DNA from 4 places in the Bradyrhizobium algeriense genome. Region 2 is predicted to be linked to each of the others. Evidence: predicted binding sites of a transcription regulator. Region 2 holds the regulator's gene; each other region holds the start of a gene.
The links. The regulator PhoB, encoded in region 2, activates phosphate uptake and scavenging genes when phosphate is short. The targets are predictions, from matches to a motif close to TGTCATNNANCTGTCAT.

Region 1: the regulator PhoB is predicted to act here: its motif matches at 3,573-3,589, upstream of V1286_RS35260 (alkaline phosphatase).
Region 3: the regulator PhoB is predicted to act here: its motif matches at 3,318-3,334, upstream of V1286_RS12800 (DUF47 domain-containing protein).
Region 4: the regulator PhoB is predicted to act here: its motif matches at 2,579-2,595, upstream of V1286_RS27825 (esterase-like activity of phytase family protein).

The regions. Positions count from the first base shown of each region.
Region 1 is NZ_JAZHRV010000001.1:7,336,292-7,344,282, forward strand. It holds gene rlmN (dual-specificity RNA methyltransferase RlmN) at 1-455, shown strand, start outside; gene V1286_RS35245 (hypothetical protein) at 574-1,065, shown strand; gene V1286_RS35250 (phosphatase PAP2 family protein) at 1,159-1,920, shown strand; gene argG (argininosuccinate synthase) at 2,147-3,487, shown strand; gene V1286_RS35260 (alkaline phosphatase) at 3,677-5,437, shown strand; gene V1286_RS35265 (TetR/AcrR family transcriptional regulator) at 5,464-6,084, opposite strand; gene V1286_RS35270 (homocysteine S-methyltransferase family protein) at 6,313-7,269, shown strand; gene V1286_RS35275 (OmpA family protein) at 7,324-7,991, opposite strand, start outside.
Region 2 is NZ_JAZHRV010000001.1:7,759,038-7,767,028, reverse strand. It holds gene argF (ornithine carbamoyltransferase) at 1-834, opposite strand, end outside; gene V1286_RS37210 (aspartate aminotransferase family protein) at 834-2,042, opposite strand; gene V1286_RS37205 (GcrA family cell cycle regulator) at 2,559-3,068, shown strand; gene V1286_RS37200 (LysR family transcriptional regulator) at 3,155-4,096, opposite strand; gene V1286_RS37195 (tripartite tricarboxylate transporter substrate-binding protein) at 4,186-5,205, shown strand; gene V1286_RS37190 (protocatechuate 3,4-dioxygenase) at 5,213-5,791, shown strand; gene phoB (phosphate regulon transcriptional regulator PhoB) at 5,805-6,506, opposite strand; gene phoU (phosphate signaling complex protein PhoU) at 6,518-7,234, opposite strand; gene pstB (phosphate ABC transporter ATP-binding protein PstB) at 7,246-7,991, opposite strand, start outside.
Region 3 is NZ_JAZHRV010000001.1:2,608,137-2,616,127, reverse strand. It holds gene V1286_RS12815 (peptide chain release factor 3) at 1-1,143, opposite strand, end outside; gene sugE (quaternary ammonium compound efflux SMR transporter SugE) at 1,299-1,622, shown strand; gene V1286_RS12805 (inorganic phosphate transporter) at 1,614-2,618, opposite strand; gene V1286_RS12800 (DUF47 domain-containing protein) at 2,633-3,277, opposite strand; gene V1286_RS12795 (branched-chain amino acid ABC transporter permease) at 3,419-4,387, opposite strand; gene V1286_RS12790 (branched-chain amino acid ABC transporter permease) at 4,389-5,276, opposite strand; gene V1286_RS12785 (ABC transporter substrate-binding protein) at 5,366-6,586, opposite strand; gene V1286_RS12780 (ABC transporter ATP-binding protein) at 6,626-7,369, opposite strand; gene V1286_RS12775 (ABC transporter ATP-binding protein) at 7,362-7,991, opposite strand, start outside.
Region 4 is NZ_JAZHRV010000001.1:5,771,302-5,779,292, reverse strand. It holds gene V1286_RS27830 (mucoidy inhibitor MuiA family protein) at 1-1,095, shown strand, start outside; gene V1286_RS27825 (esterase-like activity of phytase family protein) at 1,179-2,531, opposite strand; gene V1286_RS27820 (heme ABC transporter ATP-binding protein) at 2,745-3,545, opposite strand; gene V1286_RS27815 (FecCD family ABC transporter permease) at 3,542-4,585, opposite strand; gene V1286_RS27810 (heme/hemin ABC transporter substrate-binding protein) at 4,636-5,589, opposite strand; gene V1286_RS27805 (hemin uptake protein HemP) at 5,606-5,812, opposite strand; gene V1286_RS27800 (hypothetical protein) at 5,992-6,156, opposite strand; gene V1286_RS27795 (TonB-dependent hemoglobin/transferrin/lactoferrin family receptor) at 6,134-7,991, shown strand, end outside.

The DNA of each region.
Region 1 (7,991 bases), 420 kb from region 2:
TCATGCTGGCGATTTCGCTCCACGCTGTGCGTGACGAGTTGCGCAATGAGCTGGTGCCGCTAAACCGCAAATATCCGATTGCCGAATTATTGCAGGCCTGCCGCGACTATCCGGGCTCGTCGAATGCGCGGCGCATCACCTTCGAATATGTGATGCTCAAGGGCGTCAACGATTCCATGGATGACGCCAAGCTGCTGGTGAAATTGCTCAAGGGCATTCCGGCGAAAATCAACCTGATTCCGTTCAACCCGTGGCCGGGCACGAAGTATGAGTGCTCGGACTGGGAACAGATCGAAAAATTCTCCGAATATATTTTTAACGCCGGCTACTCCTCGCCGGTGCGCACGCCGCGCGGCCGCGACATTCTCGCCGCCTGCGGCCAGTTGAAATCGGAGACCGAAAAACTGTCCGCGCGCGAGCGCCAGGCGCTGCGCGCCATGGCGATGACGGATTGAGGATGGTCGATCACCGCATGTCATTCGTCATTGCGAGCGAAGCGAAGCAATCCATCTCTCCGCTTGCCGAGCGATGGATTGCTTCGTCGCTGTCGCTCCTCGCAATGACGGTGAGAGCATGACGCTGATCGGCCGCCTCTTCGTCATCCTGTTCGCCTTCCTCGCCGCCTGCTTCGTGGCGGGGATGATCGTGGTCGGTGCGGTGCTGTATCCAGAGTTCAGCGATCTCGGCGGCGCGCCGATCGATCAGAGCGCCATCAATGTCGTGCTCGGCTTCGGCTTCATCTTTCTCTCCGGCTTCGCGCTGCTGCCGGCGCTGATCGTGATTCTGATCACCGAGGCCTTCTATATCCGCAGCGTGCTCGCTTATGCGGTCGGCGGCGCGATCGTGGGCGCGGCCTGCTATCTCGGCCTCATTCCGTTCGATCCGGAGACGCTGAAATTCGATGGCATCGTGCGCCGTCACCTCGAAATCATGACCGGCGCGGGCATCGTCGCCGGCCTGATCTACTGGATGATCGCGGGCCGATCTGCCGGAGCCTGGCGCGAACCGAGGCCTCCCTTGCGGCCACCGCCGCCATTGCCGTCGCAGTCCCGGCCGCAGGCGTGATCTCTGGTCTCTTCTTCCCTTCTCCCACAAGGGGAGAAGGGAAGATGAGCTTCTGCCTTTTCATCACCAACCGCCTCGGCTAAACCCCGCGCCATGAACCGGACCGGACTTGTAATCGCGTTGGGCCTATCGCTCGTCATCGGACTGCTGTTCGGGATTTTCCCCGAACTCGACCTGAAGCTGGCGGCATTGTTCTTCGATCCCGCAAGCACATCATTTCCACTGAAACAGAGCGGTCTTGCCGCGTTCGCGCGCGACGGCGCGATGTGGATTGCCTGGGCGCTGGCGCTGCCTGCGCTGATTGCCATCGTGGGAAAGCTGCTGCGGCCGGACCGGCCGATGCTGGTTCCGGGACGCGCGGCGGTGTTTCTGCTGGTCACGATCCTGCTCTCCGCCGTCGTGCTGACCAATCTCACCTTCAAGAGCTATTGGGGGCGGCCGCGGCCCGTGATGGTGACGGAGTTCAACGGGCCCTGGCAATTCGTGCCATGGTGGGATCCGCGCGGCGAGTGCGGGCGTAACTGCTCGTTCTTCTCCGGCGAGGGCGCCACCGCGTTCTGGGCCTATGCGCCCGCGGCGCTGACCCCGCCGCCGTGGCGGCCTCTGGCCTATGTGGCGGCGACCGTGTTCGGGGTCGTAACCTCTGTGCTGCGAATGGCCTTCGGCGGGCATTTCTTTACCGACGTCGCTGCCGCCGGCCTTGTCAGCTTCTTCGTGATCTGGCTGGCCTATGCCTGGATTTTCCGCTGGCCATCGACCCGGCTGACGGATGAGCAAATCGAGGCCGCGCTGGCGCGTTGGGGCTGGCCCGGCTACCGGCTGTTGCAGCGCTGGCGCGGGCGCGAGGCGGGGTAATCCGATCCGAGCCGCCAAGGGCTATTAAAAAGAGCCATTAAACGCGTGCCCACCAGCGCGAAATTTGTTATTCGCGCCCTCAAGCCGCTAGAGCTTAGCGGTTCTGATTGGATCAGAACCGAAGCTCTAGATTCTTGTTTTGACGCGTTTTCTTCACGCAAACCGGTATCCACTTCGCTTGAAAACGCTATAACGGCATCCGCCATTTCGACCGATTGGAAGCTCGATGAGTACGATTCTGAAAAGCCTGCCCAAAGGGGAAAAAGTCGGCATCGCTTTCTCGGGCGGTCTCGACACCAGCGCGGCGCTGCTCTGGATGAAGCAAAAGGGCGCGCGCGTCTTTGCCTATACCGCCAATCTCGGCCAGCCCGACGAGGCCGATTACGACGAGATTCCGCGCAAGGCGCTGGAGTTCGGCGGCGAAAAAGCCCGCCTGGTGGATTGCCGCACCCAACTGGTCCACGAAGGTATCGCCGCGATCCAGTCCGGCGCCTTCCACGTCTCGACCGGCGGCATCGCCTACTTCAACACCACGCCGCTCGGCCGCGCCGTGACCGGCACGATGCTGGTTGCGGCCATGAAGGAGGACGGCGTCAACATCTGGGGCGATGGCTCCACCTACAAGGGCAACGATATCGAGCGGTTCTACCGTTACGGCCTGCTGACCAATCCGAGCTTGCGGATCTACAAGCCCTGGCTCGACCAGCTGTTTATCGACGAACTGGGCGGCCGCGCGGAAATGTCTGAATTCATGACCGCCAACGGATTCGCCTACAAGATGAGCGCCGAAAAGGCCTACTCGACCGACAGCAATCTGCTCGGCGCGACCCACGAGGCCAAGGATCTCGAGCACCTCGACAGCGGCATCAAGATCGTCAATCCGATCATGGGCGTGCCGTTCTGGCGCGACGACTGTGCCGTCCGGGCCGAAAAGGTCGCCGTGCGTTTCGAAGAGGGCCAGCCGGTCGCGCTGAACGGCCAGACCTTCGCTGATCCCGTCGCGCTGTTCCTTGAGGCCAACGCCATCGGCGGCCGGCATGGCCTTGGCATGAGCGACCAGATCGAGAACCGCATCATCGAGGCCAAGAGCCGCGGCATCTACGAAGCCCCCGGCATGGCGCTGCTTCACATCGCCTATGAACGCCTGGTCACGGGCATCCACAACGAAGACACCATCGAGCAATACCGGATCAGCGGCATGCGCCTTGGCCGGCTGCTCTATCAGGGACGGTGGTTCGATTCCCAGGCCCTGATGCTGCGCGAAACCGCCCAGCGCTGGGTGGCGCGCGCCGTCACCGGCGAGGTGACGCTCGAGCTGCGCCGTGGCAACGACTACTCGATCCTCAACACCGAGAGCCCCAACCTGACCTATCAGCCGGAGCGGCTGAGCATGGAGAAGGTGGAGGATGCCGCGTTCACGCCGGCGGACCGCATCGGCCAACTGACCATGCGCAACCTCGACATTGCCGATACCCGCGCCAAGCTGGATCTCTACGGCAAGATAGGCTTGCTATCGAGCCCGGAAGGCTCCGACATCTTCAAGCTTGAGAGCGACAAGGGCGACTAGGGCTGAATCGGGCGGGAGTATCCTTAATTTTTCTGGATCATGCCGCGGGGCTTTGATTCCTCCCGGCCCGGCTGCCGACTCCCTGTGTTATGGAAGCGTCATTTTGCGCGGCTAGGCTCGCCGCGCCGCGCGCATGCGGCGTCTAATCTCGCCGTTCGCTGCGCCATCAACGATCGCGGGGCATCGATCATGATCAAGCCAATTGCCGCAACCGCCGCTGCCATCCTGTTGTCGGCGTCGCCGACAGTAGCTCAAACGATCTATCCGATCGACCGCGCCGAAATCCTCGCCGGTGCCCATTTCGATTTCAAGGTCGAGTTTCCCGATCGCGTCGACCCGGCAAAACTGAAAGTGACGGTCAACGGGGCGGAATATTCCGCCGCGTTCGGCCAGAGCGGAAGCTTCGTCGATCGCGAAGATGGCAAGGACCAGTCGGCGCTGATCCTGCGCAATGTCGCATTGCCGAAACCCGGCAGCGTCACGGTTGAGGTCAGCGACGGTACGCGCAGCCGCAGCGTCGTGTGGACGGTTTATGATACCGGTCCGCGCAAGGCGAAGAACGTGATCCTGTTCATCGGCGATGGATTGTCGCCCGCCCACCGTGTCGCCGCGCGCATCCTCTCCAAAGGGATTGCGGAGGGTAAGAGTCGCGGCAAGCTTGCCATCGACGACATGCCGCACATGGCGCTGGTGGCGACCGCGGGCTCGGATTCGATCATCACCGATTCAGCGAACGCCGCCAGCGCCTACGCCACCGGCCACAAGACCGCCGTCAACGCGATGGGCGTCTACGCCGATCGGACCGCAAGCGCGTTCGACGATCCCAGTGTCGAAACCATAACAAGCGTGGCGAAGCGGCGGCTTGGCCTGGCGATCGGCATCGTCACCAACACCGAAGTCGAGGACGCTACGCCAGCGGCGATGGTGGCGCATACCCGACGCCGTGCCGCTTATGACGAGATCGTCAAGCAATATTTCGCCGCCAAGCCGGATGTCCTGATGGGCGGCGGCAGCGCGAACTTCATGCCGAAGGCTGCGGCTGGTTCCAAACGCAAGGACGACATCGACTACATCGCCCGCTTTCGCGACGCCGGTTATCAGGTGGCGATGACGAAGTCCGAGATGGACGCGTCGGCGGCGAAATCGGACACGCGCCAATTGCTCGGGCTGTTTGCGACCGGCAATATGGATGGCGCACTGGACCGCAAGTTTCTCAAAGGCGGCGGGGTCAAGAAGTTTCCCGATCAGCCCGACCTGACCGAACAGGTGCAGGCGGCGCTGAACGTACTTTCAAGGAACGAGGCCGGCTTCTTCCTGATGGTGGAGTCCGGGATGATCGACAAATACGCGCATCTCCTCGACATGGAGCGCGCCGTCTACGACACGATCATGCTCGACAACGCGGTTCGCCAGACGCGCGACTGGGCGCGCGGGCGCGGCGACGACACGCTGATCCTGGTGCTGGCGGACCACAATCATCCGAACAGCCTGGTCGGAACCATCAATGACGACATGAGCACGACGCCCAACGTGCCGCTGCGCGAGCGCGTCGGCACTTACGACAAAGCCGGATTCCCCAACTATCCGGCTCCCGATGCCGAGGGCTATCCGTCACGCGTCGATGTCAGCCGGCGGCTCGCGATCTTCTCGGCGAGCCTTCCGGACCATTACGAAACCTTCCGTCCGAAGCTCGACAATCCCAACGAGCCAAGCGTCAAGGGTGATGCACCGGGTACCTTCAAGATCAACGAGAAGTACAAGGATGTCGCGGGGGCCGTGCTGCGCCTCGGCAATCTGCCGGCGATGATGGGCGCCAGCGTGCATTCGGGAGAGGACGTGATCCTGACGGCGACCGGCCCCGGCAGCGACCGGGTCCATGGCTCGATGGACAACACCGATGTATTCCGCATCATGGCGGACGCGCTCGGCCTCGCAGCCGCGGGCAAGTAGAGCAAGATGGCTCTGCTTCGGTCGCGTCAGGAAAGCGATGGCGGCGCAAACATCAGTTTGACGCAGCTTCGAAAGATCAGGATCTGCCGTTCTAGACGGCTCGGATCGTTCAGCGTCTTCGACATGATGATGGCGCCGTCGACGATGCAGGACAGCATGTCGGCGACGTCGTCCAGATCGACCGGTTCTCTCGGCGGATACACCGCGGCGATTCCGTCGAGAATCCCGCGGAAGCGCGCGTTCCAGTCCCGCACCGACCGCGCGGTCAGTTCGCGCACTTCGCGATCGAACAACCGTTCCTGATAGCAGATGCTGGCAATCAGGCAGCCGGGATGGCCGTTCGGCAGGTCGGACATCGTCTCCGCAAGCAGCTTCAGCGAGATGAGGAAGGCCTGCAGCGGGTCGTCCGAAAGCTGATGACCGCGCGCGAAGATTTCGTCGAACAGATGATCATTCGTCGCGACATAGCGGCGAAGCATCTCGCGGGCGAGCGCATTCTTATCCTTGAAGTGATAGAAGAAGCCGCTCTTGGTAAGCCCGGCCTCGGCGATCACTTCGTCGATCGAGGTCGCGCCAAATCCCTTGGCGAGTACGGCGGCCTCGGCAATCTCGAGAATTCGCTCGCGCGTTGCCTCGCCCTTTCCCATCCGCTTTTCTAAAACTGGACTCACGGTACGGTTTCTCCCATTGCCGACGGCGCGGCGGTTTTGCGCCTCAGCCGCAACCATTTGAATTCGTATCATTTTGCAGCTTCAGGTTCATCCGCACCGCGGGCCGCCTAGGAAGCCGCGACACTATGAGGCACCAACATCGCCCGACCCAGACCGGGGCGGGAAAGACCTACCGACAGCTTGAACGGTTACGGAGATGTTGAAATGGCCAAATACCGAGACGATCTTCCGCAGCGGCGCGGCGGCATTTTCCTCACCGATGGCGGCATGGAAACGACGCTGATCTTCCACCAGGGAATCGAACTGCCGCACTTCGCCGCCTTCGTGCTGCTCGACAGCGCCGAAGGCTGGCAGCAATTGAAGCAGTATTACGCGAGCTATCTCGCGGTGGCGCGCGAGCACGGCACAGGCTTCGTGCTCGACAGCCCGACGTGGCGCGCCAATCCGGATTGGGGCGTGAAGCTTGGCTACGATGCGGCAGCTCTCAAGGCGATCAATGTCCGTTCGATCGCATTGCTCGGGGAGTTGCGCGCGGGTTGGGAAAGGCCGGACGCGCCCTGTGTCATCAGCGGCGCGATCGGCCCACGCGGCGACGGCTACAAGGCAGGCAACATGGAGGCTGCGGAAGCCGAGGCCTATCATGGGGCGCAGATCGCGGCCTTCGTCGAGGGCGGCGCCGACATGGTCACGGCCTATACGCTCACCAGCATCAATGAAGCGATCGGCGTCGCACGCGCCGCGAAGGCGCTCGCGATACCGGCGGCGATCTCGTTCACTGTGGAGACCAATGGCCGTCTGGTGAAGGGCGAGACGCTGCGTGAGGCGATCGAGGCCGTGGACCGCGAGACCGATGGTGCGCCCGAATACTTCCTGATCAACTGTGCGCACCCGACGCATTTCGAAGATGCGTTGCAAATGGGTGAAGCCTGGACGGAACGGATCCATGGCGTCAGGGCCAACGCCTCGACCAAGAGCCATGCCGAGCTCGACGAATCCGAGACGCTCGATGCCGGTGACCCGATCGATCTCGGCCGGCGTTACGTGGCGCTTCGGAGCGCGTTTCCGAAGATGCGGATTCTCGGCGGCTGCTGCGGCACCGATCACCGGCACGCCGCGGCCATTTGCGAGGCCTGCGTCACGCCGCGGGCACTCAGCGCGTGAAACAAAAAAAGGCCGGGATTGCTCCCGGCCATTTTCATTTGGTGACGAGCCGCCTCAGCGCGGCGGCGCGGTGCCGGGCGGGGGCGGCGGCAGCGAGGCCTGCCCGCCATTGAGCAGCGGCGTGATGTTGCGGATGGTGACGCGCCGGTTGATCTCGCTCGGCCCGTCGATCTGCTCCTTCGGATACTGCTCGCCATAACCCTGCGAGGTCAGGTTCTCCGCCGGCACGTTGAACTGCTGCGTCAGCAGCGTTGCGGCGGATTCCGCGCGGCGGTCCGACAGCGACAGATTGTCGACGTCGGAGCCCACCTTGTCGGTGTGACCTTCGATTAGGAACACTGCGCGCGGGTTGGCCTGGATCGCCTGGTTCAGGCCGTCGGCGATCACCTGCAGCTTCGCCGCCTGGTCCGGCGGGATCTCCCACGAACCGGTCGCGAAGTTGATGGAGTTGACGTCGATGCTCGGCATCTGCATCCGCACATTTGGGCTGTAGCGGATTTCGTCGAGCGAGTAGCGCCGGTTGATCCGTTGCACCGGCGGCGCCCTCAGGGTTTCGTAGATCACTTCCGGGGGTGCTTCGTCCGCGGCGACGATGTAGCGGTCGTATGGCATGTTGACCACTGGCGGCGGCAGATCGACATAGAAGCCGCCGACTGCTTGCGGATCGCGGTAGCTGTTGTCGATGATGATGATCTCACGGCCACGGTCGTCCCGGCGGATGC
Region 2 (7,991 bases):
GATCACTTCGTCGGTGACTTCCTCGCCGCGATGCGCGGGCAGGCAATGCATGAAGATCGCATCACTCTTCGCCAGCGACATCAGCTTCTCATTGACCTGATAGGGCTTGAGCACGTTGTGGCGATGTTCGCCGTCCTTGTCGCCCATCGACACCCACGTATCCGTGACGACACAGTCGGCGCCGCGGACGGCGGCCTCGGGATCGTTGCCGAGCACGATGGGCGCTTGCGTCGCCTTGATCCAGTCCTTCATCGCCTTGTTCGGCGCGAGCTGCGGCGGGGTCGCGACATTGAGCTGGAACTTGAAACGCTCCGCCGCATGCGCCCACGACGCCAGCACGTTGTTGTCGTCGCCGGTCCAGGCCACGGTCTTGCCCTCGATCGGCCCGCGATGCTCCTCGAAGGTCATCAGATCGGCCATCACCTGGCAGGGATGCGAGCGCCGCGTCAGCCCGTTGATGACGGGCACGGTGGCGTGCGCGGCCAGTTCCAAAAGCGCGTCGTGATTGAGGATGCGGATCATGATCGCATCGACATAGCGCGACAGCACGCGCGCGGTGTCGGCGATGGTCTCGCCGCGGCCGAGCTGCATTTCGGCCCCGGTCAGCATGATCGACTCGCCGCCGAGCTGGCGCATGCCGACATCGAACGACACCCGCGTGCGCGTCGAGGGACGTTCGAAGATCATCGCCAGCGTTTTGCCTTCGAGCGGCTTCTTGCCCTTGTCATGTGCCTTGAGCTTCGCCTTCATGTCGGCGCTCAGCGCCAGCATGTTGCGCAACTCCTTCGGCGGCAATTCGTTGATGTCGAGGAAGTGACGGACGGATTTGCTCATCATCCCGCCGCCTTCTTCAACTGATTACCCGACAGCGCGACGCAGGCGCGCTCGAGCATCTGAACGGACTCGTCGATCTCGGCCTCGGTCACGATCAGCGGCGCCAGGAACCGCACCACATTGTCGCCGGCGCCGACGGTGAGCAATTTCTCGCCGCGCAACGCATTGACGAGATCGCCTGAGGGCACCACGGCCTTGACGCCGACCAGGAGCCCCTCGCCGCGCACTTCCGAGAGCACGGCGGGATAGCGATCGACCACGGAGGCGAGTTTCTGTTTCAGCAGCAGCGACATCTTCTGCACATGGTCGAAGAAGCCGGGCTTCAGCATCACGTCGAGCACGGCATTGGCGGCAGCGATCGCCAGCGGATTGCCGCCGAAGGTCGAGCCGTGCGAGCCCGGCGTCATGCCGGAGGCGGCCTCGGCGGTGGCCAGCACCGCGCCGATCGGAAAGCCGCCGCCGAGCGCTTTCGCCAGCGACATCACGTCCGGCGTCACGCCGACGCGCTTGTAGGCAAAGAGATCGCCGGTGCGGCCCATGCCGGTCTGCACCTCGTCGAACGCCAGCAGCAGGCCGTACTCGTCACAGAGCTGGCGCAGCGCCTTGAAGAAAGCCTGCGGCGCGGAGCGCACACCGCCCTCGCCCTGCACCGGCTCGATCAGGATACCCGCGGTGTGCGGCCCGATCGCCTTCTTCACCGCTTCGAGATCGCCATGCGGCACCTGGTCGAAGCCGTCCATTGGCGGGCCAAAGCCTTCGAGATATTTGGCGGAGCCGGTGGCGGCGAGCGTGCCGAGCGTGCGGCCGTGGAACGCGCCCTCGAACGTGACGAGCCGATAGCGCTCGGGATGCCCCTTGGAGAATTGATAGCGGCGCACGACCTTGATCACGCCTTCCATCGCCTCGGCGCCGGAATTGCAGAAGAACACCAGGTCGGCAAAGCTCTGCTCGCAGAGCCGCGCGGCAAGTTTATCGCCATCCGGGCTCTTGAACAGGTTCGACATGTGCCAGAGTTTTGTCGACTGTTCCTGCAGCGCCTTGATCAGGTGCGGATGGCAATGACCCAGCGCGTTCACCGCAACGCCCGAGGTGAAGTCGAGATAGCGCTCGCCATTGGTTGCGGTCAGCCAGCAGCCCTCGCCGCGTTCGAAGCCGAGATCGACCCTGGCGAAGACGGGGAGCAGATGCGACGTGGCGCTATTGGTCATGGCGATCACAAATGGTTTGCACTGAAGGTTTGAGACCCGCTTTCAAGACCTGCCGCGGAGCACACGCGTGCAGTGGCGCGAAGGCGGCAACGGCCGGTCTTGCGAAAACGAAACGTGCCGCCTCTTAAGGGCGGCACGTAGGAGGCATTCTATGTGGGCGGGGGGCGCTGTCAACACGCCACGAAGCCGCCTCTCCTGCACTGCAAGATGGGAGAATCCGTAGGATTGCGGTGTGGTGGAAAACACGCAGTGCAATGCCTAGATGTCGGAACATGTGGACGCGCGGGCCCGGACTCTTGCGCCGGAGTCACGCCATATTGTAGCTTTTGGGCTGTCGGGTACGACATCTCGTGCGGCAGTTCTGATCCCAAGAGTCCATTTTGTACAGCGTAGACGTTCGGGCCGGTTTCCGCGCCCGGCGAGGGCTAAGGGATTCTGACCGCAGGGATTTTAGAGACGAATGACGTCGCCAGCGCTGCCCCTGATTGGCCGGCGCGATGCGAAGGGAAGAATACGATGACGGTATTGACCTGGTCCGACGATCGCGTCGAGCAGCTGAAAAAGCTCTGGGAAGCCGGATTATCGGCCAGCCAGATCGCCGCGGAACTCGGAAATGTGACGCGAAACGCAGTGATCGGCAAAGTGCACCGGCTGGGCTTGTCCGGCCGCGCCAAGAGCCCCTCCTCGGCCGCCCCGCGGCAGCGCAAGGCGCGTCCGGCCCAGCAGATGATGCGGGTGTCGCGCCCGGTCTCGCGCGGCAACACCGCGCTGGCGCATGCCTTCGAGGTCGAGATGGAGCCCGATCCGATCGCCGTCGACAATGTGGTGCCTATGAGCCAGCGGCTGTCGCTGCTCGAACTGAACGAAGCCACCTGCCACTGGCCGGTCGGCGATCCCTCAAGCCCGGAATTTTTCTTCTGCGGCGGCAAGGCACTCGCGGGCCTGCCCTATTGCGCGCATCACTCGCGCGTTGCGTATCAGCCGGCTGCCGACCGGCGCAGGCAGCAGCCGAAGCCGACGAGGTAGTTGCTATCGTCCCGGCCTTGAGCCGGGACCCATAACCACAGACGTTCGTGGTCAGGTTTGGCTGGTGCGCCAGCCCGTTTCAACAATCAACGCCGCACGCGGACAAGCGATTTCGTGACTTCCCGCGTGCAATCGATAAACGACGCGACCGCAGGGCCAAGCGTTCGATTCTTCAAAAATACGATTTCGGCCGAAATCCGTGGGCCCGCCGATTTTAACGGCAAAACCCTCAAAGCGGCTTGATGCGCGCTTAATGCCGCGACGGACATGGGAAGAATTCCTACAAATTCTCCGCTCGCAATAAGCGACACGGTGAGCTGAATAGCTATCGTTTTGACCAACGGCTTCGGTGGCGAAAAGCCATTCGCTCGAAATACCTCGCCAACGAGCGCGCCTGGCGCGCTGTCATAGGGTGGCAGGACCCAATTGCCCTTAATGATGTCCGTGAGGTCAATTCGGCGCTTTCGCGCCAATTCACTTTGCGCCCCCACAACGAAGACAAAGGGTTCATCGAACAGGACTTCGGAATGGAAGTCCTCGTGCTGTCCCGTGGCTCTCGTAATCAGCAGATCAATTTTGCGCTCGCGCAGTTCCTGAATTTGATGTCCACCCGGATTGGTCAGCTTCACGTCAAGCTGAACGCCGGGATGTGCCTTGGAAAATTCCCGCACGATAGCCGGCACCAGGCTGTGCAGAATGATGTCGGTGCATCCCACCCTCACCTCGCCCGAGTTTGGATCGGACAAATGTTGGAGCGAGCGAAGGCCTTGTTGCATCTCGTCGAAGACATTGATGCCGCATCGAAGCAACACCTCGCCATAGGCCGTGAGTTCGGCGCCCTGCGAGCCTCGATCGAACAATCGCACGCCGAGCGTGCCTTCAATTTCGGATATCGCCTTGGAGACGGCAGGATGTGAAATTCTGAGCCTGGCAGCCGCCTTCGCCATGCTGCCGGTGTCGGCAACCGCCATCACAATATGAAGGTCCCGCAACTTGATGCGGCGGCCAATTCGATCCGACCAGTCCATTCGGGCTTAACCCAGCGGTTACAGGGATGCCGCAATTTTCGGTCTACCAGATAATGCCCCGGTCGACCAGAGTTGGCGGCGGTTCGATGATGACCGACCGGACAAATTCGCTGGAGAAGGACGATCACATGATCACGAAGCGAAGATTCGTATCGATGGCGTGCGCGGGCGGCCTCGCCGCCATTGTCCCCGACGCGATCCGCATGGCGAGCGCCCAGACAGCTTCGCGGATGCTGGTGGGGTTCGGTGCGGGGGGCGCGATCGACGTGATTGCGAGGAGGCTCGTTGAGGGAATGAAGGATCAATCACTTTCATTCATCGTCGACAATCGTCCCGGCGCCGGCGGGCGTCTGGCGCTCGGCGCGCTGAAAAGCGGCCCGGCCGATGGCACGGCGATGATCCTGACGCCCGCCTCCAGCTTCGCCGTATTTCCCCACGTCTACAAGTCGCTGGGCTATGATGCGTTCAAGGATTTCGCTCCCGTCACCACAGTCTGCTCCTTTCCATTTCTGATCACCATCGGTCCGATGGTGCCTGCCGACGTCAGGACGCTGGCCGATTTCGTGAAATGGTGCGCGGCTAATCCCAAGCAAGCCACCTACGGTACGGCGGCGGCCGGGTCGATGCTGCACTTCACCGGCGTGAGCCTGGCCAAAGCGGGCAGGTTCGAATTCGTGCATCTGCCCTATGGCGGCCCCGGCGGCATTCAGGATCTGATCGGCGGTCAAATCGCCGCTACGATCTATCCAATCGGCACTGCACTGCCGCATGTGCAATCCGGCGCCATAAGGGCACTGGCGACAACTGGATCGCAACGATCCCCGCTGCTTCTCGATGTGCCGACGGTTCGGGAGGCCGGATATTCCGCGCTCGAAGCCAACGAGTGGTTTGGCGTCTTCGTTCCGGCAAATACGCCTGCCGGAACGGTGAACCGCCTCAATGAGGCGATCCGCGCGGTGGTGAACACCGACGCCTTCAAAACGGCCTTGGCCAAGCTTTCCGTAGATCCCGCCGGCCAAACGCCGAAGGAATTTGCGCAACTGATCAAATCCGATTTCGACCGTTGGGCCCCAATTGTCCAGGCCTCCGGCTTTACGCCAGAAGATTGAGGGGGTCATGGACAACTCAACGGGCACGCGGCTGCACCGGACACCGGACCAGATTCTCGGTCCCTACTTCCCGACCGGGCAGACGCCGGCCTCACAGGCCGACCTGACCTCGGTCAAGGGTTTCGAGGGGTGTGCGCAGGGAGAAATCATCGAGGTCACAGGGAGGGTGCTCAATCTCGACGGCGAACCCGTTCGCGGGGTACCCGTCACGATCTGGCAGGCCAACAGCTTTGGCCGCTACGTGCATGCCAACGACCTAAATCCTGCGCCGCTCGATCCCCACTTTGTCGGTTGCGTCGGCATTCTATCTGATAGCGACGGCGTCTATCGGATCAAAACCGTCAAGCCTGGAGCTTATCCCGCAGGTCCAGATTGGATGCGCCCGCCTCATATCCACTTCGAAGTTCACGGCCGATTCGAGCGGCTGATCACCCAGATGTATTTTCCCGGCGAGCCGCTCAATGCCTGCGACAGGCTGCTCAACGCTGCGCTGCGTCCCGATCTGCTGATTGCAGAGCCACTTCCATCGGAAGATGGAGCAGACCATCGCGTTCTGAATTTCGATATCGTTCTTGCGCGGGGCTGACTTCGGTCGCGCCCTACTCCACCTTCGCAAACCTGTCATCCAGCGCATAACCCGCGCCGCGCACGGTGCGGATCGGGTCCTGTTCGCGGCCCGGGTTGAGCAGTTTGCGCAGGCGGCCGATATGGACGTCAACGGTGCGCTCGTCGATATAGATGTCGCGGCCCCAGACGCTGTCGAGCAACTGCTCGCGGCTGAAGACGCGGCCGGGATGCTCGAGAAAAAATTCCAGCAGGCGATACTCGGTCGGGCCGAGATCGATGGAGCGGCCCGAACGCGCGACGCGGCGTTTTTCGCGGTCGAGTTCGATGTCGCCATAGGTGAGCACGGTGGCGAGCCGCTCGGGACTTGCCCGCCGCAGCAGGCCCTTCACCCGCGCCAGCAGCTCCGGCACCGAGAACGGCTTGACGATGTAATCGTCGGCGCCGGTCGCCAGGCCCCGCACCCGCTCGCTCTCCTCGCCGCGTGCCGTGAGCATGATGATCGGCAATTGCTTGGTCTCCGGCCGGGCGCGCAGGCGGCGGCAGAGTTCGATGCCTGACAGCCCCGGCAGCATCCAGTCGAGCACGACGAGATCCGGCACGCGCTCCTTCAGCCGCGTATCGGCGTCGTCGCCGCGGGCGACGGTTTCGACGTCATAGCCTTCAGCATCGAGGTTGTAGCGCAACAGCGTGGTCAGCGCTTCCTCGTCCTCGACCACCATTATGCGCGCGCTCATTCTTGTATCCCTCAGCTATTCGGTATCGTGGTCGCAAACGTCGTCATGTCGCCCTTGGGGCGCTGGTCGAGCATCTGCTGTCCCTCGATCATGTAGAATACGGTTTCGGCGATGTTGGTGGCGTGGTCGCCGATCCGTTCGATGTTCTTGGCGCAGAACATCAAATGAATGCAGAACGAGATGTTGCGCGGATCCTCCATCATGTAGGTGAGGAGTTCGCGGAACAGCGAGGTGCAGATGGCGTCGACTTCCTCGTCGCCCTTCCAGACCGCCATAGCCGCCGGCAGGTCGTGCGCCGCATAGGCATCCAGCACCGACTTGACCTGCGACTGCACCAGATCGGTCATGTGCTCGAGGCCGCGGATCAGCTTCAGCGGCTGGAAATCGTTCTCCAGCGCGGCGACCCGCTTGCCCATGTTCTTGGCGAGGTCGCCGATCCGCTCCAGATCGGTAGCAACCCGCATGGCGCCGACGATTTCGCGCAGGTCGATCGCCATCGGCTGGCGCCGCGCGATGGTCAGCACCGCGCGTTCCTCGATTGCATGCTGCAGGCGGTCGATTTCAACGTCGGCAGCGACAACGCGCTTGCCGAGCGCGACGTCGCGGCGGATCAGCGCATCGACGGATTCGGTGATCATGCGCTCGACCAGGCCGCCCATCTCGGCGACCAGGCGGGTCAATTCCTGAAGATCGCTGTCAAATGCCTTGGCGGTGTGTTCAGAAGCCATGTGTTATCTCCTCAACCGAACCGGCCGGTGATGTAGTCCTGGGTGCGTCGATCGCTCGGCGAGGTAAAAATCCTGTTGGTGTCGTCGAACTCGATCAGCTCGCCGAGATACATGAAGGCGGTTTTGTCCGAGACGCGGGCCGCCTGCTGCATGTTATGGGTGACGATGGCGATGGTGTAATCCTCCGCCAGTTCCTGGATCAGTTCCTCGATCTTGGCGGTCGAGATCGGGTCTAGCGCCGAGCACGGCTCGTCGAACAAAATCACCTCGGGCCGCACCGCGACCGTGCGCGCGATGCAGAGCCGCTGCTGCTGGCCGCCGGACAGCGAGAGGCCCGAGGCGTTCAGCTTGTCCTTGACCTCGTTCCACAGCGCGCCGCCGCGCAGCGCCTTCTCGACCCGGCCATCCATCTCGGACTTGGAGATCTTCTCATAGAGGCGGATGCCGAAGGCGATGTTTTCGTAGATCGTCATCGGGAACGGCGTCGGCTTCTGGAACACCATGCCGACGCGGGCCCGCAGCAGATTGAGGTCGAGCTTGGGGTCGAGGATGTTGGTCTGGTCGAGCATCAATTGCCCGGTCGCCTTCTGGCCGGGATAGAGATCGTACATCCGGTTGAAGATCCGCAGCAGCGTGGACTTGCCGCAGCCGGACGGGCCGATGAAGGCGGTGACGCGGTGGGTGCCGAGCGTCAGGTTGATGTTCTTCAGCGCGTGATGGTCGCCATAGTAAAAGTTCAGGCCGCGGGCGGTCACCT
Region 3 (7,991 bases), 5.2 Mb from region 2:
GATCCTTAAAGTGCCGTGATTGGGAATGCCGACAACGTCGCCGGCAAACGCCTCATCAGCCACCGAACGGTCCTGGGCGAAGAAGAATTGCGGGCTGGACAGGCTCATGTTCTTGCCGGTGCGCACCAGCTTCGCCTTCATGCCGCGGCTGAGCTTGCCAGAGCAAAGCCGCGCGAACGCGATGCGGTCGCGGTGGTTCGGATCCATGTTGGCCTGGATCTTGAACACGAAGGCGCTCATGCGCGGCTCGGCCGCCTCGACCTTGCGCAGGTTCGAATCCTGCGCGCGCGGCGCAGGCGCAAACTTGCCGAGACCTTCCAGCAGGTCGCCAACGCCGAAATTGCGCAGCGCGCTGCCGAAATAGACCGGCGTCAGGTGGCCTTCGCGAAATGCCTCAAGTTCGAACGGCTTGCAGGCTTCGGATACCAGCGCGAGCTCATCCTTGATCTCGGCGACGTCGAGATTGGCGTTGCGGCCGGCGAGATCGGCGATGTCGATCTGCTCGGTCGCGCCGGTTTTGGCACCGCCGCCTTCGAGCAGGCGCACGCCGCCATTGACGACGTCGTAGGTGCCGAGGAAATCGCGGCCGCGGCCGACCGGCCAGGTCATTGGCGTGGTATCGAGCGCCAGCGTCTTTTCGATCTCGTCCAGAAGTTCGAACGTATCGCGGCTCTCACGGTCCATCTTGTTGATGAAGGTGATGATCGGAATGTCGCGCAGCCGGCACACCTCGAACAGCTTTCGCGTCCGCGCCTCGATGCCCTTGGCGGCGTCGATCACCATGACGGCGGAATCGACCGCGGTCAGCGTCCGGTAGGTGTCTTCGGAAAAGTCCTCGTGGCCCGGCGTGTCCAGCAGGTTGAACACCAAGCCTTCGAACTCGAACGTCATCACCGACGTCACGACCGAGATGCCGCGCTCGCGCTCGATCTTCATCCAGTCGGAACGGGTATTGCGCCGCTCGCCCTTGGCCTTGACCTGTCCCGCCAGATTGATGGCGCCGCCGAACAGCAGGAGCTTTTCGGTCAGCGTGGTCTTGCCGGCGTCCGGGTGGGAGATGATCGCAAACGTACGGCGGCGCGCCACTTCATCTGACAGTGGCGAGCGGGACGGCGATTCGGCTGAAACGGCAATGTCGGACATGAGGCTCGAGCGTTTGGCAGGGAAAACCGGGCTAATCAAGCCTCATTTGGTGGTTGCAGAGGCCGAGGGCCAGTCCCATATCGGCAGCGGAAGGACGGCCTTCCAATTTCACAGCTCATCCGCGGGGACGGCCCTGCCTGGTTCGGAGGGTCGTGATGGCCTGGATCGTGTTGTTCGTCGCCGGCCTCATGGAAATAGGCTGGGCGATCGGCCTCAAATATACCGAAGGTTTCACACGGCTCATTCCGTCCGTCCTGACGCTCGCATGCATGGCAGGCAGCATCCTCCTGCTCGGCCTTGCCCTGAAATCACTGCCGATCGGAACCGCCTATGCGGTATGGACCGGCATCGGCGCGGTCGGAACGGCAATCCTGGGCATCGCACTGTTCGGCGAGCCTGCCACCGCCGCCCGCCTCGCCTGCATCGCGCTGATCGTGGCCGGCATCGTCGGGCTCAAACTCGTCACCGGATCAGCGTAGCAACAGCACCGCCCAATAGGTCAGCGCCGCCACGATTCCGGAAGCCGGAATGGTGATCACCCAGGCATAGACGATCGAACTCGCCACGTTCCAACGCACCGCCGAAACCCGCCGTGCCGCGCCGACGCCGACGATCGAGCCGGTAATGGTGTGGGTCGTGGATACGGGAACCCCGAGAAAGGTCGCCATGAACAGGGTCGCCGCCCCGCCGGTTTCGGCGCAAAAACCCTGCATCGGCGTCAGCTTCGTAATCCGCAGCCCCATGGTGCGGACGATCCGCCAGCCTCCCATCAGGGTGCCGAGGCCCATGGCCGCCTGGCAGGAAATCACGACCCAGAACGGGATGTTAAAGTCCGCGCCGAGATGACCCTGCGAATAGAGCAGCACCGCGATGATACCCATGGTCTTTTGCGCGTCGTTGCCGCCATGGCCGAGCGAATAGAGCGACGCCGAGACGAATTGCAGGATGCGGAAGGCGCGGTCGACCGCAAACGGCGTCGAGCGCACCGATAGCCAGGACACGATCGCGACCAGCACCAGCGCCAGCAGGAACCCGACCAGTGGCGACAGCACGATCGCCAGCAGCGTTTTCGACAGACCGGTCCAGACCGCCGCCGAAATTCCGGCTTTTGCGACCCCCGCGCCGACCAGCCCGCCGATCAGCGCGTGTGAACTGGACGAGGGAATTCCGAGCGCCCAGGTAATCAGGTTCCAGACGATGGCGCCTACAAGTGCCGCGAATATCACGGTGGCATCGACGATATCAGGTTCGATGATGCCGGTGCCGATCGTATTGGCGACGTGGAGCCCGAACACCAGGAAGGCGATGAAATTGAAGAAGGCGGCCCAGAGCACCGCATATTGCGGGCGCAGCACGCGGGTCGATACGATCGTTGCGATCGAATTGGCGGCGTCGTGCAAGCCGTTGAGGAAGTCGAACAGCAGCGCGACCGCGATCAGGAAGACCAGAACCGGAAGAGCGAGGGTGGCATCCACGTGATGGCCCTGCCCTATACCTGTTCGATCACGATGGAGTTGATCTCATTGGCGACGTCGTCGAAGCGGTCGGATACTTTCTCAAGATGCTTGTAGATCTCGGCGCCCACGATGAAATCCATCGAGTTGCCGCTGCGATGCTTGAGAAACAGTTCCTTCAATCCAATATCGTGGAGATCGTCGATGCGGCCCTCCAGCTTTCCGATTTCCTCGGTAATGGCGGTGAGCATCGCGACGTTGTTGCCGATCGACTGCATCAGCGGCAGCGCGCGACCGACCAGATTGGCGCACTCGACCAGCAGCGTCCCGATCTCGCGCATCGGCGGCTCGAACGTGCGGACCTCGAACAGCACCACCGCCTTCGCGGTCTGCTGCATCTGATCGATCGCATCGTCCATCGCCGTGATCAGGTTCTTGATGTCGCCGCGGTCGAACGGGGTAATGAAAGTGCGCCGGACCGCCGTCAGCACCTCGCGGGTAATGCCGTCGGCGTCATTTTCGAACTGGTTGACGCGCTGGCAGAACACCGGTGTTTCGTCGCCGCCGCGCAGCATGTCCTGAAGCGCCAGCGCGCCCTGCACGACCGTCTGGCCGTGGCGGGCAAACAGTTCAAAAAACCGCTCCTCCTTGGGCAAAAAGGCACGAAACCAGCGCAGCATGGGCATTTTTCCGTCTTCAGAAACGGCCGCCCGGGCGGCCTGTCACAAAACTGTCATAGACCATTCGAGGGAAAAGCGCGCCACGAGGCGACCCGGCAACCGGGTCATCCACTGCTTTGTGAGGCGCCAAAACCGGCCGTTTTACAGGGATCGGCGGAAATAATGCGCGATCTCGCCGATCACGCCGCGGCGGAAGGTCAGCACGCAGGCGACGAAGATGACGCCCTGGATCACCGTCACCCACTGCCCGAACCCGGCCAGATATTGCTGCATGGCGATGATGACGAAGGCGCCGACGACCGGCCCAAAAATGGTGCCGAGGCCGCCGACCAGCGTCATCAGCACGATTTCACCCGACATCGTCCAGTGCACGTCGGTGAGCGAGGCGTTCTGCGCCACGAACACCTTCAGCGAACCGGCAAAGCCCGCAATGGTCCCGGAAAGGATGAAGGCGAGCAGCTTGTATTGGTCGGTCTTGTAGCCCAGCGAGATCGCGCGCGGCTCGTTCTCGCGGATCGCCTTCAGCACCTCGCCGAACGGCGAGTTGATGGTGCGGTAGATCAGGAGGAAGCCACCGAGGAAACCGGCCAGCACGACGTAGTAAAGCACCGTGGGCTTGGCGAGATTGAATATCCCGAACAGATAGCCCTGCGGAATGCCCTGGATGCCGTCTTCGCCATGGGTGAACGGCGCCTGCAGGTAGATGAAGTAAAGGAGCTGCGACAGCGCGAGCGTGATCATCGAGAAGTAGATGCCCTGCCGGCGGATCGAGATGAAGCCGGTCACGACCGAAAGCGCGGCAGCGCCGGCGACGCCGACCAGAATTCCGATTTCCGGCGTCACACCCCAGACCTTGAGCGCATGCGCCGTGCAGTAGCCCGCAGTTCCCAGAAACATCGCGTGGCCAAATGACAGCAGGCCGCCATAGCCAATCAACAGGTTGAACGCGCAGGCGAGCAGCGCGAAGCACAGGGCCTGCATCACGAAGAACGGATAGATGCCGGTCAGCGGCACCAGCCCCAGCAGCACCGCCATCGCCGCGAATACCATCATCTCGTCGCGCATCGCGCGCGGCGTTACCGGCAGTGTGTCGTCAGTCAATGCGCTCATGTCAGGCCGCCCGTCCGGTCAGTCCCGCAGGCTTCACCAGCAACACCAGCACCATCAGGACGAACACCACGGTGTTGGAAGCCTCGGGATAAAAATACTTGGTCAATCCTTCGATCACGCCGAGTGCAAATCCGGTGATGATCGATCCCATGATCGATCCCATGCCGCCGATCACCACCACCGCGAACACGACGATGATCAGGTCGGCGCCCATCAGCGGCCGCACCTGGTTGATCGGCGCCGACAGCACGCCGGCGAGCGCGGCCAGGCCGACGCCGAGCCCGTAGGTCAGCGTGATCATCCTGGGCACGTTGATGCCGAACGCCCGCACCAGGGTCGGATTTTCGGTCGCAGCGCGCAGATTGGCGCCAAGCCGCGTCTTTTCGATCAGGTACCAGGTAGCGATGCAGACGACGAGCGAGAAAATGACCACCCAGCCACGATAGACCGGCAGGAACATGAAGCCGAGATTCATGCCGCCCTGCAGACCGCGCCATTCGCCGATCTGCGGGTAATCGGGAATCGCGTAGGGCAGCCCGGATGAGCCGAAATAGTTCTGGAACACGCCCTGCACGATCAGCGCGATGCCGAAGGTCAGCAACAGGCCATAGAGGTGGTCGAGGCCGGCCAGCCATTGCAGCATGGTCCGCTCCAGGATCATGCCGAAGATGCCGACCACGATGGGAGCGATCAACAGCGCCCACCAATATCCGATGCCGGTCAGATGCAGGAGGAAATATGCGCAGAACGCGCCCATCATGTAGAGCGCGCCATGGGCGAAATTGATGATGTTGAGCATGCCGAAGATCACGGCGAGCCCGAGACTGAGCAGCGCGTAGAACGATCCGTTGATCAATCCCACCAAAAGCTGGGCGTATAGAGCTTGCATCGGTTTCGCACTCAATCTCGTTTAAGACGCGGAATCGCGCAGGGACGCGAGAGGAAGCCCGCCGGCACGGCGCCGGCGGGCTGTCGTTGTTACTTCTTTACCAGCGGACAAACGCTTTCCGAAAGCGGCCGGAAGGCCTGGTCTGCCGGGGTCGTTCCGACCAGCTTGTAATAGTCCCACGGTCCCTTGGATTCGGAAGGCTTCTTGACCTCGAACAGGTAGGCCGGATGAAGCTTGCGGCCGTCGGCGCGGATCGTGCCCTTCCCGAACAGCGGGTCGTCGGTCGGCGCCTCTTTCATTTTCGCCACCACCTTGGCGCCGTCATGCGGATTGCCACCCATCGCATCGATCGTCTTGAAATAGTGGATCAGGCCAGAATACACGCCAGCCTGCACCATGGACGGCATCGCCTTGTTCTTCATGCGCTCGGAGAAGCGCTTGGAAAACGCACGGGTGCCGTCGTTCAAATCCCAGTAGAAGGTTTCCGTGAAGTTCAGGCCCTGCGCCACCTTGAGGCCGAGCGAGTGAACGTCATTGATGAACAGCAGCAATCCCGCGAGCTTCTGGCCGCCCGCGACGATGCCGAACTCCGCGGCCTGCTTGATGGTGTTGGTGGTGTCACCGCCGGCGTTCGCCATGCCGACGATCTTGGCCTTGGAAGCCTGTGCCTGCAGCAGGAACGAGGAGAAATCCGACGAATTCAGGGGATGCCTGACGGTGCCGATAACCTTGCCGCCCGACTTGACCACGACTGCGGCAGTGTCGCGTTCCAGCGCGTGGCCGAACGCGTAATCCGCGGTCAGGAAGTACCAGGTGTCGCCGCCGGCTTTCACCAGCGCCTGTCCGGTGCTGTTGGCGAGCATGTAGGTGTCGTAGACCCAGTGAATTGTGTTCGGCGAGCACTGGGCATTGGTGAGGTCCGACGTCGCCGCGCCGGTATTGATCATGAGGGAGTTCTTTTCCTTCACCAGATTGTTGACCGCCAGCGCAACGCCGGAGTTCAACACGTCCACGAAAATATCGACCTTCTCGACGTCGATCCATTGGCGCGCGATGGTGGTGCCGATGTCGGGCTTGTTCTGGTGGTCGGCGGAGACGATGTCGATTTTCCAGCCCTTGCCCGCCAGTCCGGAATCCTCGACCGCCATCTGGGCGGCAAGCGTGGAGCCTGCGCCGCCGAGGTCGGAGTAAAGTCCGGAATTGTCGGTAAGCACGCCGATCTTGACGGTCTTGTCCTGCGCCATGGCGCCACCGCCTGCGGCAAGTGCGAGCGCGGTTCCGAGGAAGAGAGATGAAATGCGATGTTTCATAGTATCTCCATAAATCCAGAGTGCAGCGGGTAGTACTGATTAAACGCCGAGATAGGTGTGGAGCTTGTCCATGTTGGCCGACAGCTCCGAATTCGCAAAACCGTCGATGACCTTGCCGTGCTCGACGATGTAGTAGCGGTCGGCCACCGTCGAGGCGAAGCGGAAATTCTGCTCCACCAGCAGGATGGTGAAGCCTTCCGACTTCAGCCGCGCGATGGTGTGGCCGATCTGCTGGATGATGACGGGCGCGAGACCCTCGGTCGGCTCGTCCAGCATCAGGAAGCGCGCCCCGGTGCGCAGGATTCGCGCGATCGCGAGCATCTGCTGCTCGCCGCCCGAAAGCTTGGTGCCCTGGCTGTTGAGGCGCTCCTTCAGGTTCGGAAACAATTCGAAGATCTGGTCGAGCGACAGGCCGCCACCGCGCACGATCGGCGGCAGCAGCAGGTTTTCGCGCACGTCGAGGCTGGCGAAAATGCCCCGCTCCTCGGGACAGAACGCGATGCCCTGGCGTGCGATCCTGTCGGACGGGGCACGCGTGATGTCCTGACCGTTGAAACGGATCGAACCTGTACGCTTGCCGATAATTCCCATCACCGACTTCAGCGTCGTGGTCTTGCCGGCGCCGTTGCGGCCGAGCAGCGTGACCACCTCGCCGGCCTTCACATTGAAGTTGATGCCGTGAAGGATGTGGGATTCGCCGTACCAGGCCTGCAGGTCGGAGACGGAAAGAATTTCCGCGCCCGCCGGTTTGGCGGCGGCTTCGGCCATTTTCAACTCAGGCATGACCGGCCCCCAGGTAGGCTTCCTTGACGCGTTCGTCCTTGGACAGTTCAGAATAATTGCCTTCGGCCAGCACCTGCCCGCGCGTCAGCACCGTAATGATGTCGGACAGGTTGGCGACCACCGAGAGATTATGTTCGACCATCAGGATGGTGTATTTGGCCGAGATGCGCTTGATCAGCGCTGCGATCTTGTCGATGTCTTCATGACCCATGCCGGCCATCGGCTCGTCGAGAAGCATCATCTCCGGGTCGAGCGCCAGCGTCGTCGCAATTTCGAGCGCGCGCTTGCGACCGTAGGGCATCTCGACCGCCGGCGTGTTGGCAAATTCGCTCAGGCCCACATCATTGAGAAGCTCATGCGCACGGCCGTTGAAGCGGTCGAGCACGCTTTTGGAGCGCCAGAAATCGAACGAAGAGCCGTGCTGGCGCTGCAGGGCGACGCGGACGTTCTCCAGCGCCGTCAGGTGTGGAAACACAGCTGAAATCTGGAACGAACGCACCAGCCCGAGGCGGGCCACATCGGCCGGCGCCATCGCGGTGATGTCCTGCCCCTTGTAGAGGATCTGGCCGGCCGACGGCCGCAAGAACTTGGTCAGAAGGTTGAAGCAGGTCGTCTTGCCAGC
Region 4 (7,991 bases), 2.0 Mb from region 2:
GCGCAGAAGCCGCCGAGCAGACTGGAAGTCCGGATCGAGCTCGCGGCAGCCGCCGCGACGAAAGCGACGCTGCGCGTGACTTATGCCGTGCGCAACGCGCGCTGGACGCCGCTCTACGACGCCCGTCTCGACACCGGCGCCAAGGACCGCAAGCCTGCGCTCGAACTGGTGCGCCGCGCCGAAATCACCCAAAACACCGGCGAGGATTGGTCCAATGTCGCGCTCAGCGTCTCGACCGTGCGCACCGCGCGCGGCGGCAACGTGCCCGACCTGAAGTCGCTCGTCGTTCAATACCCGCAAGTACCGCGCCCGATGGCCGCGGGCTCCGTATCGGATACTGCGATGAACTTGGCTGCGCCAGCTCCGGAGAGGTCGAGGCAGTTCCGCGCTAGCGGGGGGAAAGCCGAGGAGCCGGTGATGGAGAAGGCGGCCGAGCAACAGGCCGCGGCTGACGTCAGCGGCTTCCAGGTGGTGTTCAAGATTCCCGGTCGCGTCAGCCTCGGCGCCAGCGAAGGCGCCAAGAGCCTGCGCGTCTCCACCGCGACCATCGCGCCCGATCTCGCCGTGCGCGCGGCGCCGGTGCTGGATCCGACCGCGTTCCTGGAAGCAAGTTTCAAGCAGACCGAGGACGCGCCATTGCTGCCCGGCCGGGTTTCGATCTATCGCGACGGTGTCTTCGTCGGCCGCGGGCTGATGGCCGCCGCCAGCAAGGACGAAACCGTTCGGCTCGGGTTCGGCGCCGACGACAAGATCAAGATCGAGCGCACCGTCGTCAAACGCAACGAGGGCTCGGCCGGCTTGATCGTGACGACGTCGAAGACCGATGAACGCGCGTTCAAGACCAATGTGCGCAACGGGCATGATTTCCCGATCCGGATCGCGATCGAGGATCAGTTGCCGGTCAGCGAGAACGAGGACATCGTGGTCGAGATGTTGCCGTCGACGACAGCGCCGACTGCGAGCAACATCCGCGACAGGCGCGGTGTGCTGGAATGGGCTTTTGAGGCGAAGGCGGGCGAGGTCAGGGACATCAACTTCGCCTGGCGGATACGCTGGCCGAAGGACAAGGGCGTGGTGATGGTGCCGGCGGGGTAGGGCGCTCTGTGCTTATGCGGCAGTGCTCGCCACGGACTTCTCCCTCTCCCCGTTCTTCACGGGGAGAGGGAGAAGGGGCAGCGTCACTTCGCCTTCAGGAACTCACCCACTTCCAACAGCACAAACTCATTGTCGTCGGCCTTATTCGGATCGCGGCTCGACGAGAACGGCAAATTGTTGTCGTTGCCGACGATGATATGGGTGTCGTCGACGCGATCGACATTCTCGATGGTGAAGAACGGGAACGTTAAGACGCCGTCGTTGAGCGGCTTGCGCGCCTTCTTGTCGGGATCCTTGATCTTCATCAGGTCGATATAGGCGATCTTGCGCACCGGCTTGCCGACATTGGCGTCGGAGAATTCTACCTTGTAGACGCGCTTGAATTTGGCGAGATCGGGGAAACAGTTTTCGCCGCGTTGACCCTGCGGGCAGGCCTTGTCCGCGGTGCCTTCGCCGTTGTCGCGCTCGATGATCAGGCCGCTTGACGCGTCGATCATGTTGAAGTCGCCGATGGCGTTGCCGTTCTGCTCGAACGCATAGTGCCAGTAGCGGCCGGTAAATTTTCCGGCGGCAACGTCGAATTCGAGAATCCGCGAGGCTTCCTTGCCGTCGACCTTTTCAAAATCCTTCTTCTCGGTATCCCACAGCGGGCCTTCCAGCAGGCCGTAGAGGAACTTGCCGTCCTTCGACGCGGCAAAACCTTCATAGCCCTTGGAGCGGCGCAGATTGACCGTGGTGTAGCTCGCGCCGGGTGCGCCCGGCGACTGCACCGACCAATGGTCGGGCGAGCGCACCGGCTTGCCGTCAGCCATGGTGTCGAACACGGCCAGGATCTTGCCCATCCTGTCGGCCTTCAGCACATACGGCCCGAACTCGTCGCCGATCCAGAAAGTGTCGCCGATGATCTGAAAGCCTTCGGTGTCGAAGTCGGCGCCGGTGAGATAACGTTTTGCGGTGTCCTCATGCAGGATGCGGAACGGCACCTTCCTGTCGGGATCGTGCAGGAAGATGGTTTCCTGCCGCTCGATCTTGCCGGTCGCCCAGTCGATCTTGTGGCGGTTGAGATAGAGCATCGAGTCGGCCGAGTTGTAGCGCGAGCCCATGCCGTTGTCGGTGAGCACCCAGAACGAACCGTCCGGCATCACCTTGATGCCAGAATGGCCCTGCAGCGGCTGGCCCTTGAACGGCAGCGATACGCCGGTCGGCCGCTCGTAGGATTTGCCCATCACGCTGCCGACGGTGTCGACGCGCTTGCCGGTGGTGTATTTGCCGGCGGTTTTGAGATCGTCAGGCGCGTCCGTGGGCGCATCGATGAAGCTCTGCGCCGGCAGCACGGCGTGGCACTTCAGCGTGGCGGGAAACTCGCCTTCGCCTTGCGCAAATGCAGCGCTGGCCAGAAATATCGACGCGACGGAGCAGAGCAATGACACGCGCATGGCGGATCTCCCGTGAATGGTGGTGCGCTGTGTCTTGCGGAGCGGCTGTTACAGTCGGCTGACAGTTCTGTGAAGAACCTGTAACGCCGTTGGATAAGCCATGCGGCGTTATGCCGTCATAGCGCTTTCCAGCGAAGTGGGCCCCGGTTCGCGTCAAGAAAACGCGTCAAAACAAAAACCTGGAGCCGGTTCTGATTCAATCAGAACCGGGCTCTAGGGCGGGCCTGCGGGCCGCATGGTTTGCGGCAGCAGGAACGGCACGCCCTGATCGGTGTAGTCGATCGTGACGTCTACCTCAAAAATCCGGCGGATGGTCTCGGCCGTGATCGCGTCAGTGCGGCCGCCGTCGACGGCGAGCTTGCCGCGATGCAGCAGCACGATCCGGTCGGCGAAACGCATCGCCAGATTGAGGTCGTGCAGCACGGCGATGACGGCTGTGCCATTCTGAGCGCGCCCTCTTGCCGTCTCCACCAGATCGATCTGGTGGCGCATGTCGAGGCTGGAGGTCGGTTCGTCCAGCAGCAGCAGGCCGGGGCCGTGCTGTTGTTCGCCGCAGGCGAGCTGCACCAGAACGCGGGCAAAATGCGTGCGTTGCTGCTCGCCGCCGGAAAGCGTCGGCAATTGCCGGTGACTGAAATGCGCGAGTCCGACCTCGTCGAGAGCGGCATCGACCAGCCGTTGCGCGGCGGCGCGGCCGGTGTCGCCTGCGCCCATATGGACGATCTCCTCGACCGTGAACGGGAAGGTGACGTTGACATGCTGCGACAGCATCGCGCGGTGATAAGCGAGCTGTCGCGGCGGATAGAGATGGATGTCGCGCTGCTTCAATTTGATCTGCCCGCGCGTCGGGCGGAGATCGCCGGACAGCATCCGCAGCAGGGTCGATTTGCCGGCGCCGTTGGGGCCAACGATCGCGACCATCTCGCCGGCTGCAATTTTCAGATCGATGCCGTCGACCAGCGTGGCGCCGCCGACCACCATCGAGATCGATTGCGCTTCGAGGATGGCGGTCATAGCGAAACCAGCCCGCGCTGGCGGAGCAGCATCCCTAAGAAGAACGGCGCGCCAATCGCCGCGGTCAGGATGCCGATCGGCATTTCCGCGGGCGCCACGATGGTTCGCGCCAGCGTATCGGCGCCCACCAGCAGCACCGCACCGAATAGCATCGAGGCCGGCAGCAGCAGCCGGTGCGCTGGGCCAATTAACAGCCGCAAAAGATGCGGCACCACGATGCCGACAAAGCCGACGACGCCGCAGACCGAAACCGCAACGCCCGTCATCGCCGATACCAGCACGATCGAAATCCGCTTCAGCCGCTCGACATCGACGCCGCTGTGGAACGCCTCGGCCTCGCCCAATACCAGCACATCGAGCCCGCGCGCGATCGAGACGCAGGCGATCAAGGCGAGTGCCAGCACCGGCGCCAGCGTGGCGAGCTTGGGCCAGGTTGCGCCGCTCAGCGAGCCCAGCATCCAGAACGTGATGTCGCGCAACTGGCGATCGTCGGCGATGAACACGAGTAACCCGACGCCGGCATTGGCGATGGCGGCAATCGCAATTCCCGCCAGCAGGAAGATTGCAATCGACGTCCGTCCCGAGCGGCTGGCGATGGAGTAGAGGATGATCGTCGTTGCCAGCGAACCGATAAAGGCTGCGAGCGGCAACAATTGATTCTGCATAAAGTGGAGGCTCTGGCCGAACCGGCTGTCGGTGAACACGATCGCCGCGGCGGCTGCGAACGCGCCGCCGGAGGAAACGCCGACGAGGGCAGGATCGGCCAGAGGATTGCGAAACAGCCCCTGCATGATCGCGCCGGATGCCGCGAGCAGAGCGCCCACCATCGCCGCCGCAGCAATCCTCGGAATCCGGATCGACCACAGCACGAGTTGGTCGCGCGCGAGCGTTGGACCGGGTGCGGCGTCAGCCCACAGCCCGAGCGCGGCCGGCAGCCGCGCCAGCGGAATGCCGGCGGCGCCCATGGTGAGTGCGACCAGCGCCGCACCGGCAAGTGCCGCCAGCAGACAGAGGAGGGTCAGCGAAGCAGGAGGGCGCAACGCGTATCCGCTGCGGCGCTTCGCCCGTTCCGTGCTGTCGGATAGCGCCGTCACTGCCGGCAGTTTGCGGAGAGTGCCGCCGGCTTGAATTTCTCAGCCTGCGGCGCCAGCGCCGGATACAGCTTGATCGAGAGATCGCGTGCGGCCGCCGCCGTGCGCGGCCCGAAGCCGAGCAGGTAGAGGCCTTCCATGGAGATGAAGCTCTTGTTGGCCGCGACGGGGGTCAGCGCAAAGGCCGGATGGACGTATACGGCTTCGGCGTCCACCGAGTCCTTGCCGCGCTGGATCGACAGTACCACGTCGGGCTTTGCAGCCACGATCGCCTCGTCATTGATGATCTTGTAGCCGTCATAGCCATCGATCGCGTTGACGGCGCCGGCCATCGCGATGATTTCGTTGGCGGCGGTCTTCTGGCCCGCGGCCATCGCCCGGCCGTTCAGCAGTGACATCACGAACATCACGCGCACCGGCTTGGTCACCTTGGCGCGCAGCTCGCGCAGTTGCGCCAGATCGCCGGTGACGACTTCCGTCAGGCATTCGGCCCGCTTGTCCGCGCCCATCGCGTGGCCGACCAGCTTGATCTTGTCGATCAGGCCTGCTTCCGAAAAGGTTTCGGGCACCAGCACCAGCGGCACGTTGGCCGCCTCCAGCACGTCCATGGTTTCCTTCGGCCCGGACCCCTGTACCGCGAGCACCAGCGAGGGATTGAGCCCGAGCACGCCCTCGGCCGAAAGCTGCCGCATGTAGCCGACATTCGGTTTGTCGCGCAGCGCCGCGGGTGGATAGAAGCTGGTGGAGTCCACGCCGGCGAGGCGGTCCTCGAAGCCCAGCGCGTAGAGGATTTCGGTGATCGCGCCGCCGATCGAGACGATCCGCACGGGATCTGAGATCGTGACGTCGCGGTTACGGGCATCATGCACCGTAATGCCTGCGGCGAGCGCGACGTTGCCGAGCAGGAAGCAGCCCGCGGCGGCCGACAGTGCGAGCATGCGACATAATGTCATTGCCGGTTCACCTGGTTCACTTGGTCAGGATCAGCTTGTTCTGCGACGTCAGCCGCAGGCGATAATTGTCCTCGCCGTGCGCGATGATGATTTCGCGCTCGGTCGCGAACAGCTCGCGGCTGTCGATCCGGCTGCCGTTCATGGTGAGAAGGCGTCTCGCAGACGGCGGATTTTCGGCATGTTTTCCGGCGCCTCCGACATTGTCTCCTGAAGGTGCCGCCATAATTGCTGTGGTGTCCCAATGTTCCCGACTAGCTGCTTGTATAATTTGATCGACGCGCAATCCAACTGCTGCACTTTACAATCGATATAAAGTGCGCCGTGCCGTCATTGACCGGTTCCGCAACGCGGCGTAACCAAGATCAACGCGATACGAGCGGGGGTGCCCGGTCGCGAAAATCGTTAGCCAGCAAGCAGCCGCGCATCACCGCGGCGCCCGCCAGCCAAACCCAAAGACAGAACAACAGGTTGGGGCAGTATGGCTTTCGGGGTCAGGCATTCGCGCGCCTTGGTTTTGGGCGCGTCGGCATTTTCGTTCGCATTGATGTCGTCGAGCGCAGCGTTCACGCAGGCGCTCGAAGCGGAGGCCGTCACGCGCTCTCCTGAGCAGAAGAAACAGAAGCAGGCCAAGCGCCAGCAAGCCAAGCCGCAGCAGGATACGCAGGCGCCGGCGCCGGGCATGAACGCGCGGGCGCAGATCGGCGCCGTGCCGGTGCAGTCGCTCGATGCGATCACGGTGGCGGCCTCGAAGACCGAGGAGCGCGCCATCGACGCGCTGGCGCCGGTCAGCGTTGTGACGCTCGAGCAGATCCAGGGCCTGCAGCCGAACCGGCTGTCCGGCATCCTCTACCAAATACCTGGCGTGTCGGTCCAGGAGCGCGGCGACGATCCCGCGACCGTCATCAACATCCGCGGCCTGCAGGATTTCGGCCGCGTCGCTGTTGTCGTCGACGGCGCGCGGCAGAACTACCAGCGCACCGGCCACAACGCCAACGGCTCGTTCTTCCTCGATCCCGAACTGGTCGGCAGCGTCGACGTGGTGCGCGGCCCGACCGCCAACGTCTACGGCTCCGGCGCGATCGGCGGCGTGGTGTCGTTCCGCACCAAGGACATCGACGACGTCGTGCGTCCTGGCGAGCGCTGGGGCGTCGACATGACCGGCTCGGGCGGCACCAACAGCGCTCGCGGTCTCGGCTCGATCTTCGGCGGTGTGCGCGTCAATCCCAATGTCGATGTGTTCGGCGGCGCGGTCTATCGCACCCAGGGCAATTACAAGGATGGCAACGGCACCGAGATCGGCAATACCGGCAACGAGATCGCGGCCGGTCTGGGGAAGGTCACCGTTCGCCCCGCTGATGGACATGAGATCAAACTCGGCGGCGTCTTCCAGGATTACCAGTACAGCATCGGCCAGCCCAACCGCGGGCCGGTGGCGACTGCGGCGCAGCGCGCCCTGTTCCAGGGATCGTCGGTCTATGCGTCCGATACCAAGAACTACACTGGCACGCTCACCTGGAAGTACAACAAGCCGAGCGACAATCTGTGGGATTGGAATCTGTCGCTCTACGGCAACCGCACCGAGAACGACCAGATCAAGACCGCCCACATCAGCACGACGCCCTCGGTCTATTGCGGCGGCGGCTTCGGCAACAACGTCTCCGGCTGCGTGGGCGACAGGCGCGGCTATGTGCTCGATACGCTCGGAATCGACGTCTACAATACAACGAGGTTCAACGTCGGCGATTGGCGCAATGCGGTTACATTCGGTGTCGACGCCTTCCAGGATGACGTGAGAACATCTGACAGCCGTGGCAACTCCAACATCACCACGCCCAGCGGCCTGCGCACCGTTTCCGGCGGCTTCGCGCAGCTGAAGCAGAACTATTCGACTTGGTTCGAGGCCGTCAGTGCAATCCGCTACGACCGCTACGAGCTTCATTCGCCGACGGTGGCGACCGGTGGCGGCGGCGACCGATTCTCGCCGAAGATCACCATCGGTGTGACGCCGGTGTCGGGCTTTACGCCCTATGTCAGCTATGCTGAGGGCTATCGTGCGCCTTCGATTACGGAGACGCTGGTTTCGGGCGCCCACGCCAACGGCGGCAGTCCTATCAATTTGCCTTGCCCGGATGGCACGACCGGCCTGTTCTGCTTCCTGCCCAATCCGAACCTGCGGCCGGAGGTCGGCAAGAACAAGGAGGCCGGCGTCAATCTGAAATATAACGGTATCTTTGCCGCCGATGACAGCTTCCGTGGCAAGTTCAACGTGTTCCGCAACGACGTCAGCGACTACATCGACGCGGTTGCGTTTGGCCCGGTTTCTACGCCGTTTGGCAGGTTCAACCAGTTCCTCCAGTACCAGAACATCGCGCAGGCCCGGATCGAAGGCGTCGAGGCCGAGA